Regions from separate parts of the Pseudomonas sp. HD6422 genome, predicted to be linked through region 2. Evidence: riboswitches for the same ligand, from Rfam matches in the RefSeq annotation. Region 2 holds a riboswitch; the other holds the start of a gene.

Region 1 (4,208 bases), on a different contig from region 2:
ACGTTGCGGGCTCGACAGGGCAAAACCCGTGGTGTTGATCACCACTTCGGCCCCCACCTCCTCCAGCCACTGCTCAAGCTGCTCCAGGCAGGCGCTTTCCTTGAGGCTGGCCAGGGCCACCGGCAGCGGATTGAGCCCCGCCGCCTGCAAGCGCTGGCAGAACACGTCGATGAAGCCGGTGTTGGCAGCTTGCAGGTGTGAGCGGTAGAACAGCAGCGCTGCAACGGGTTGCTGCGGATGCCACTGGCTGTACCAATGCTCCAGGGTCGCGCTGCCTTTGGCCGGATGGTAAACGGCCGTACGCGGCAGTGCCTGAGGTTCTGACCAGGGATACTGCCTGCCCAGCCACAGGCTGGCCATGCAGTTGAACAAATTGAGCGCATTGGCTTTGCCGCCCTGGCGCAGATAGTGCCAGAGGCGCTCGGCCTGGGCCGGGTCGACCGTGCCCAGCGCGGTGAGCTCCGGGTCCGGACGATCGTCGCCAGGCACCAGGATCAGTTGCACGCCTTGGGCCGCCAGCTCGACCAGTTGCTCGACCCCATAGCGCCAGTAACCGACGCCGCCATGCAGCGACACCAGGATCACCTTGGCGTGACGCAGCACCTGGTCGATGTAGAGGTCGACCGAGGCGTGGTTCTGCACCTGCATGGGATTGGCCAGGCGCAGTGTCGGAAAGTCGTCGGGCAATTGCTCGGCGGTGTCGGCGAGCAACGCCAGGTGCGAATCGCCGCTGCAGAGGATCACCAGCTCGGCGGGAGTCTGGCCAAGGTCGGCAATGCTGTCATCCGGCACGAAGCCGCCGGGCTGGGTCCGCAGCAGGTGCATCGATCAGGCGCCCAGGGCCTGGCGCAGGCGCCCTTCCAGGTGAGCGGCGTCGAGGTCCTGGCCAATCAGCACCAGTCGGGTGATGCGCGGTTCGTCGGCACGCCAGGCACGATCGAAGTGCTTGTCGAAGCGCGTCCCCACGCCCTGCACCAGCAGACGCATCGGCTTGCCCGGAATGGCCGCGAAGCCTTTGGCACGTAGGATACCGAACTCGACCACGAGCTGAGTCAGGGCGTCGAGCAGCAGGCTCTCGTCGGCCTCGGGCAGGTCGATCGAAATGGAGTCGAAGGCATCGTGGTCGTGATCGTCGTGGTCGTCGCCGTCATGATGGCTGTCGTGGTGGGTACGTCGGCCATCGATATGCGCTTCGGCCTCGGCCCCCACGCCCAGCAATACCTCCAGCGGCAAGCGGCCACTGACGGCCTCGATCACCTTGACTGCCGGCGGCAACTCTTGCGCCACCTCGGCACGGACTTTGGCCAGACCCTGTGCATCGATCAGGTCGGCCTTGTTCAGCACCACCAGGTCGGCGCTGGCCAGTTGGTCGGCGAACAGTTCGTGCAGCGGCGACTCGTGATCGAGGTTAGGGTCGAGCTTGCGCTGAGCATCGACCTGATCCGGGTAGGCGGCAAAGGTGCCGGCGGCCACGGCCGGGCTGTCGACCACGGTGATGACGGCATCGACGGTGCAGGCGTTGCGGATTTCCGGCCACTGGAACGCTTGAACCAGCGGTTTGGGCAGCGCCAGGCCGCTGGTTTCGATGAGAATGTGGTCGAGGTCGCCACGGCGGGCCACCAACTCGCGCATCACCGGGAAGAATTCCTCCTGCACGGTGCAGCACAGGCAGCCGTTGGCCAACTCGTAGACCCGGCCGCTGGCTTCTTCTTCGGTGCAGCCGATGCTGCATTGCTTGAGAATCTCCCCATCGATGCCCAGTTCGCCGAATTCGTTGACGATGACCGCGATACGACGGCCTTGGGCATTGTCGAGCATGTGGCGCAGCAAGGTGGTCTTGCCCGAGCCGAGGAACCCGGTGACGATGGTGACGGGGAGTTTGGCCAGTGTTTTCATGTCGCGTTGCCCTTGGCAGGTTGGCGCGGGCATGCGGGACGACAGCCCCGGGGCCAGGTCGGCTGGGCTCGTTCGCCACCGGATCACCCCGCCCGGTTGAAAGTCGAAATCGCCTCGAGGCAGGTCTCCTGGCTTGCACCGGTCGCCCCCGTGATCCAGGGCTTGCGGACGACGCCTTCCCGCGCCGTCGCGCAGTGGCTGTGTCGATCCAAAGGGTGCTTACAGTTGCGGGGGCAGCCGCGGCTTGTACCGCGTTCCCATCTTAGCTTCGGCATGGCCGAAGAACCTCGAAGCGGCAAGGCTACGCGGGGGGTGGCTGGGGGTCAACCGATGACGGGGGAAATTGTGCCGGGTCGTGGTTGACGCCACTGCGGCCCCGTGCTCTTCTTATGCCCTGCGTTCAGGTGCCCCTACGGGGGTGAAACGGGAAACCGGTGCGTCGCAGGCCCTCGACACATGTCGAACAGGCCCGACCATTCCGGTGCTGCCCCCGCAACGGTAGACGAGTGAAGGGTCTTGACCACTGTGCCACGCAGTTCGGCATGGGAAGGTGACCCCATCAGGAGCCACGCTCCTCCTCGTAAGCCCGGAGACCGGCCTGGCGTTCATGTACACCCCGCGGAGGGCGGGCGCTGTCGCATTCCCCTTTCCTGGGGCCCAAGGCGCTGATGCGTCCGGGGCGGCCGCGCCTGTTGCCTGAGATAAATGCAGAGGAATGCGTCATGCCCGTCACCACTCTCAAACACAGCGTCGCCACCCCCAGCTCCCTCAGCCAGCGCCTCGTCGTCGCTGTCGGCGCCAGCCTGCTAGGCCTGTGCCTGGTCTACTTCGCAGGCTTCTCGCACATCGAAGCGGTGCACAACGCCGCCCACGACACGCGTCACAGCGCCGCCTTCCCCTGCCACTGAGCCCGCCCGCATGATCAAGCGCATCGCCCGCACCGCCGGGTTCAGCGGCCTGCTCGCCGCTCTTTTGCTGACCCTGCTGCAAAGCTTCTGGGTCGCTCCCTTGATTCTCCAGGCCGAAACCTATGAGAACGCCGGTCCAGTGAGCGAGCACCACGAGCATGACCACGAAGCGTCGGCCGCCCACAGCCACGACAGCGAGGCCTGGTCACCCGAAGACGGTTGGCAGCGCATCGTTGCCACCACCGGCGGCAACTTGGTGGTAGCCGTCGGCTTCGCCCTGATCCTTGCCGCACTGTACAGCTTGCGTGAACCCAATCGCGCGCTCTCGGGCGCCTGGTGGGGGCTGGCCGGCTTCGCCGTGTTCTGCCTGGCGCCGACCCTGGGCCTGCCACCGGAACTGCCCGGGACTGCCGCCGCTGACCTCGGCCAGCGCCAGGCCTGGTGGATCGGCACCGCCGCCGCCACTGCCGTGGGCCTGGGCTTGCTGGTGTTCGGTCAGCACTGGCTGCTCAAGGCGCTCGGTGCAGCGCTGCTGGTACTGCCCCATATCATCGGCGCGCCCCAACCTGAACATCATTCCAGCTTGGCGCCAGCGGACCTGGAAACCCAGTTCAAGATCGCCTCCTGGCTGACCAATGCCGTGTTCTGGCTGGCTCTGGGCCTGCTCAGTGCTTGGCTCTATCGTCGCGCCAACCCGGCCTGATGACGGCGCTGTACATCGGCCTCGGTTGCCGCCGAGGCTGTCCGCTGGAAACCCTCGAAAGCGCGCTGCGACAAGCGTTGCAGGACCATGGCTTGGCGCCTTCGGCGATATGTGGCATCGCTACCGTGACGTCCAGGGCCAACGAGCCTGCACTGGTGCAACTCGCCGAGCGCCATGGCCTGCAGCTGCAGCATTTCGACGCCCCTGCGCTCGAGCGCTTCGAGGCGCAGCTCAGCCACCGCTCGGCCGTCGCCCACCTCCACACTGGCTGTTGGGGCGTAGCCGAAAGCGCGGCCTTGGCCCTGGCCTGGCAGGTCGAAGGCCAGGCCAGCCTGGTACTCACCCGCCAGGTCCACGGCCCGGCTACCCTGGCCATGGCGCGTGGTCGATAATCGCCTCACCCATCGTTCAAGGATCCACCATGACTGTTTACTTCATTGGCGCAGGCCCAGGCGACCCCGAACTCATCACGATCAAGGGACAACGCCTGATCCGCCAATGCCCGGTGGTCATCTACGCGGGGTCGCTGGTGCCTGCGGCCGTGCTCGAAGGGCACCAGGCCGAAACCCTGATCAATAGCGCCGAACTGCACCTGGAGCAAATCATCGCGGCGATCCGCGCAGCCCACGACAAGGGCCAGGATGTCGCCCGGGTGCACAGTGGCGATCCAAGCCTGTACGGCGCCATCGGCGAACAGATCC
Region 2 (4,208 bases):
GCGCCTGCCGACCCAGACTTGGCGCCCCAGCCATTGCAGGTAATGCCATGACCCTTCTACGCCCCATGACCCCAGACGACTTCGAACGATTCTGGCCAACCTTCCAGGCCGTGATCCAGGCCTGCGAAACCTATGCCCTTGCTCCTGACATGAGCTTCGAACAGGCTCGCCGGCACTGGCTGGAACTGCCCCTGCACAGCTGGGTGGCCGAACAGGACGGCGAATTGCTCGGCGCCTATTACCTCAAGGCCAATGCCGCTGGCCCCGGCAGCCATGTCGGCAACTGCGGCTATGTGGTCTGCGAAGCTGCCCGTGGGCGTGGGGTGGCACGATTGATGTGCGAACACTCGCAGAAACAGGCGCGCCAGGAGGGCTTTCTGGCCTTGCAGTTCAACTCGGTGGTGGCCAGCAACGAAGTGGCCGTGGCGCTCTGGCAGAAGCTCGGCTTCGAGACCGTCGGCCGCTTGCCCAAGGCGTTTCGTCATGCCCGCCTGGGGCTGGTGGATTGCCTGGTGATGTACAAGTGGCTGGCAGACGAGCCGGTGGTGGAAAAGCCGCCGTTGCTGATCGGGCGCAAGAACATCGAGGCCCGGGTGTCGCGCCGGCGCGGACGCTAACCGCGCCAAGACCCTTGAACCCATCCCACTGAAACCGCAGAACCTGATGATTTGGCTGACATTTCCCAGAGGTCGCCGGGGAGGAAATGGAGCTACCACAGCTCACTTTATTGTTATAAGATAACGTTTCACTTGATATTCATTCCTGACTGCGACCTCACCCATGACAAGCGCCTCAGCCACGCCCACCCTGCTCACCCAGCGCCTGCAGAGCATCGATGCCCTGCGCGGCCTGGTCATCCTGTTCATGCTGCTGGACCACGTCCGCGATACCTTCTTTCTGCATCGCCAGGTCAGCGATCCAATGACCATCGACGCCACCGAGCCTTCGTTGTTCTTCAGCCGAACCCTGGCGCACCTGTGCGCCCCAGTGTTCGTCCTGCTCACCGGGCTGTCGGCCTGGCTGTACGGCGAGAAGCATCAGGGCCGTAGCGATGTGTCGGCCTTTCTGTTCAAGCGCGGACTGTTCCTGGTGGTACTGGAGTTCACCCTGGTCAACTTCGCCTGGACCTTCCAGTTCCCCCCCAGCGTCATCTACTTGCAGGTGATCTGGGCCATCGGCATCAGCATGATCGCCCTGTCGCTGCTGGTATGGCTGCCGCGCCCCGCGCTGCTTGCTATCGGCGTCCTGATCGTGGCTGGGCACAACCTGCTCGATGGTCTGCACTTCGGCGCGGAGTCCGCGCTGCACGTACCCTGGGCGATTCTGCATGACCGTGGCTGGCTGGAAGTCTCCGAGGCGATGCGCCTGCGCACGTCCTACCCCGTGCTGCCCTGGATCGGCGTGATCGCCCTGGGCTATGGTCTGGGGCCCTGGTTCGCCCGTGGCAGCGCGGCCGACCGACGCCAGCAGCGGCTGCTGGTGGTCGGCCTGGTCGCCCTGGCCGGCTTCGTTCTGCTGCGCTTGCTCAACGGGTACGGTGAGGCGCCCTGGAGTGTCTACCCCGACTTCACCCACACCGCGATGAGCTTCTTCAACATCACCAAATACCCACCGTCCCTGTTGTTCCTCACCCTGACCCTCGGCTGTGGGCTGTTGCTGCTGCGCGCCTTCGAACGTGCAGGCGCGGTGCGCTGGATCGGTATGCTGGCGGTATTCGGCGCAGCCCCGATGTTCTTCTACTTGTTGCACCTGTACGTACTCAAGTTGCTGTACGTGACCTGCGTGGCGCTGTTCGGGCTGAACCACGGCGACTACTTCGGGTTCGATGGCATCGCCTCGGTGTGGCTGATGGCGTTGCTGTTAACAGCGGTGCTGTACCTGCCGGTACGCAGCTTCGCTCGCCTCAAGGCACGCCGACGCGACATCCGCTGGCTCAAGTACTTCTGAAATGCGTTTCACCGAGCGGCCGGATGGTCTACCATGCGGCCCGCCGGTTTCCACCACGGAATTAATAGGGAATCCCCGACTCGCCCAGGCGAGTCAAACGGAACTGCCCCCGCAACTGTAGGTGCCGAGCCCGCTCCATCGATGCCACTGGATCTCCGATCCGGGAAGGCTGGAGCTGGGCGATGACGCACCAGTCAGGAGACCTGCCGGCCTACATTCACCAACCGGCGGGGTGTCCGGGATTGGCCATCTGTACCGGTGCCGTTCGCCTTTGCGCGCGCGCTGGCGATGCCTGTCCGTGGGTTCCTCCGTGAACTGTCCGATAGGAGATCGACCAGCATGCTGCCACGTTTCGCCACTTTGCTTGCCGGACTGAGTCTGACCGGTATGGCCCAGGCGGCCGCCACCCACTACCCGCTGAGCGTGCCCAACTGCACCACCACGCAGACCTTCACCCAAGCCCCCGAGCGCGTGGTCACCATCGGCCAGGCCGGCACCGAAATGCTGTATGCGCTAGGCCTTGGCGAGAAGCTGGTCGGTACCTCTTTGTGGTTCAACAACGTGCTGCCGGAGTACAAGGCACTCAACGACAAGGTCGAGCGCCTGGCCGACAACGACCCGAGCTTCGAAGCCGTGGTCGGCAAGCGCCCGCAGTTGGTGGCGGTACAGTTCGAATGGATGGTCGGCGCCCAAGGCGTGGTCGCCACCCGTGAGCAATTCGACGAACTGCACATCCCCACCTACCTGCTGCCTTCGGACTGCGAAGGCAAGGACAACCTGGTCGGTGCCGACGGCACTCGCTTGCAGGCATTCCAGGTCGACAGCATCTACAAGAGCATCAGTCAGTTGGCCGAGATCTTCGATGTGCAAGCGCGGGGCGAGGCGCTCAACGCCGATCTGCAACAGCGCCTGGCCAGCGCCCGCCAGCAATTGGCCGGCAAGGACCTGAGCGATACCTCGGCGCTGTTCTGGTTCTCCAGCGCCGACCTCGACATCGACCCCTACGTGGCCGGACGCCAGGGCGTGGCCGACTTCATGCTGCGTACCCTGGGCGTACGCAACGTGGTCGAGTCGACCGAGGAATGGCCGAGCGTGGGCTGGGAAACCCTGGCCAAGGCCAATCCCACCTGGCTGATCATCGCGCGCATGGACCGCCGTCGCTTCCCCGCCGACGACTACCAAAAGAAGCTCGAATTCCTCCGCAGCGACCCGGTCACCCGCAACATGGACGCGGTGAAGAACGACCGCATCATCATCCTCGACGCTGACGCCATGCAGGCAGGCATTCGCCTGTTCCGTGGCCTGCAAACACTCGCGGCAGCGTTCGCCAGCGGTAAAGCGACACCGTGATGAGCCGTTCGTTGACCGCCTTCTTCCTGGCCCTGCTGGCGCTGCTCGCCGCCCTGCTGGTGGGCACCGCCATCGGCGAGAGCAATCTGGCCCCGGAGGTGGTTTACCGGGTGCTGGCCAACCATCTGTGGCAGGCCGGCTACCCGGTCGACCCCATCGATGCCGGCATCGTCTGGAACTACCGCCTCACCCGCACGCTGGTCGCGGCCGCTTGCGGCGCCGGCCTGGCCACCTGCGGCGTGATCCTCCAGGCATTGCTGCGCAACCCGCTGGCGGAGCCTTACCTGCTGGGTCTGTCGGCAGGCGCCTCGACCGGTGCGGTGTTGGTGGGCCTGCTGGGTTGGGGCAGCATTGCCTTGAGCTTGTCCGGTGGAGCCTTCATCGGCGCGCTGGCAGCGTTCATTCTGGTGTTGGTACTGGCCCGCGCGGCCGGCCCAAGCAGCAACAACGCCCAGGTGATACTCGCCGGCATTGCCGGGTCGCAATTGTTCAACGCCCTGACCGCCTTCCTGATCACCAAGTCGGCGACGGCCGAGCAAGCGCGGGGCATCCTGTTCTGGCTGCTGGGCAACCTCAGTGGCGTGCGCTGGCCTTCGGTATGGCTGGCCCTGCCGGTGGCGCTAGGCGGCCTGATGGTGTGCCTGTGGCACCGCCGCGCCCTGGATGCCTTCACCTTCGGGACGGACTCCGCCGCCTCGCTGGGCATTCCCGTACGCCGTACTCAATTGCTGCTGATCAGTTGCGCGGCGCTGGTCACCGCAGTGATGGTCTCGATCGTCGGCGCCATCGGTTTCGTCGGACTGGTCATCCCGCATGCCTTGCGTCTTTTGCTCGGTCCCGGCCACAGTCGCCTGCTGCCGGCCAGCGCGTTGGGCGGTGCGCTGTTCCTGATCGCCGCCGACGTACTGTCA

What was found. A riboswitch is a leader RNA that binds a small molecule or an ion and turns the genes downstream of it on or off. The one in region 2 is predicted to bind cobalamin.
Region 1: another riboswitch for cobalamin. It lies ahead of KY379_RS21905 (CbtB-domain containing protein); the one in region 2 lies ahead of KY379_RS14495 (ABC transporter substrate-binding protein).

What each region holds. Positions count from the first base shown of each region.
Region 1 is NZ_JAHWIW010000034.1:28,447-32,654, forward strand. Features, by position in the region: gene cobN (cobaltochelatase subunit CobN) at 1-825, opposite strand, end outside; gene cobW (cobalamin biosynthesis protein CobW) at 829-1,896, opposite strand; cobalamin riboswitch at 1,997-2,201, opposite strand; cobalamin riboswitch at 2,282-2,513, shown strand; gene KY379_RS21905 (CbtB-domain containing protein) at 2,619-2,804, shown strand; gene KY379_RS21910 (CbtA family protein) at 2,815-3,507, shown strand; gene KY379_RS21915 (cobalamin biosynthesis protein) at 3,507-3,899, shown strand; gene cobM (precorrin-4 C(11)-methyltransferase) at 3,929-4,208, shown strand, end outside.
Region 2 is NZ_JAHWIW010000017.1:104,837-109,044, reverse strand. Features, by position in the region: gene KY379_RS14505 (GNAT family N-acetyltransferase) at 48-617, shown strand; gene KY379_RS14500 (DUF1624 domain-containing protein) at 781-1,947, shown strand; cobalamin riboswitch at 1,975-2,173, shown strand; gene KY379_RS14495 (ABC transporter substrate-binding protein) at 2,287-3,297, shown strand; gene KY379_RS14490 (FecCD family ABC transporter permease) at 3,297-4,208, shown strand, end outside.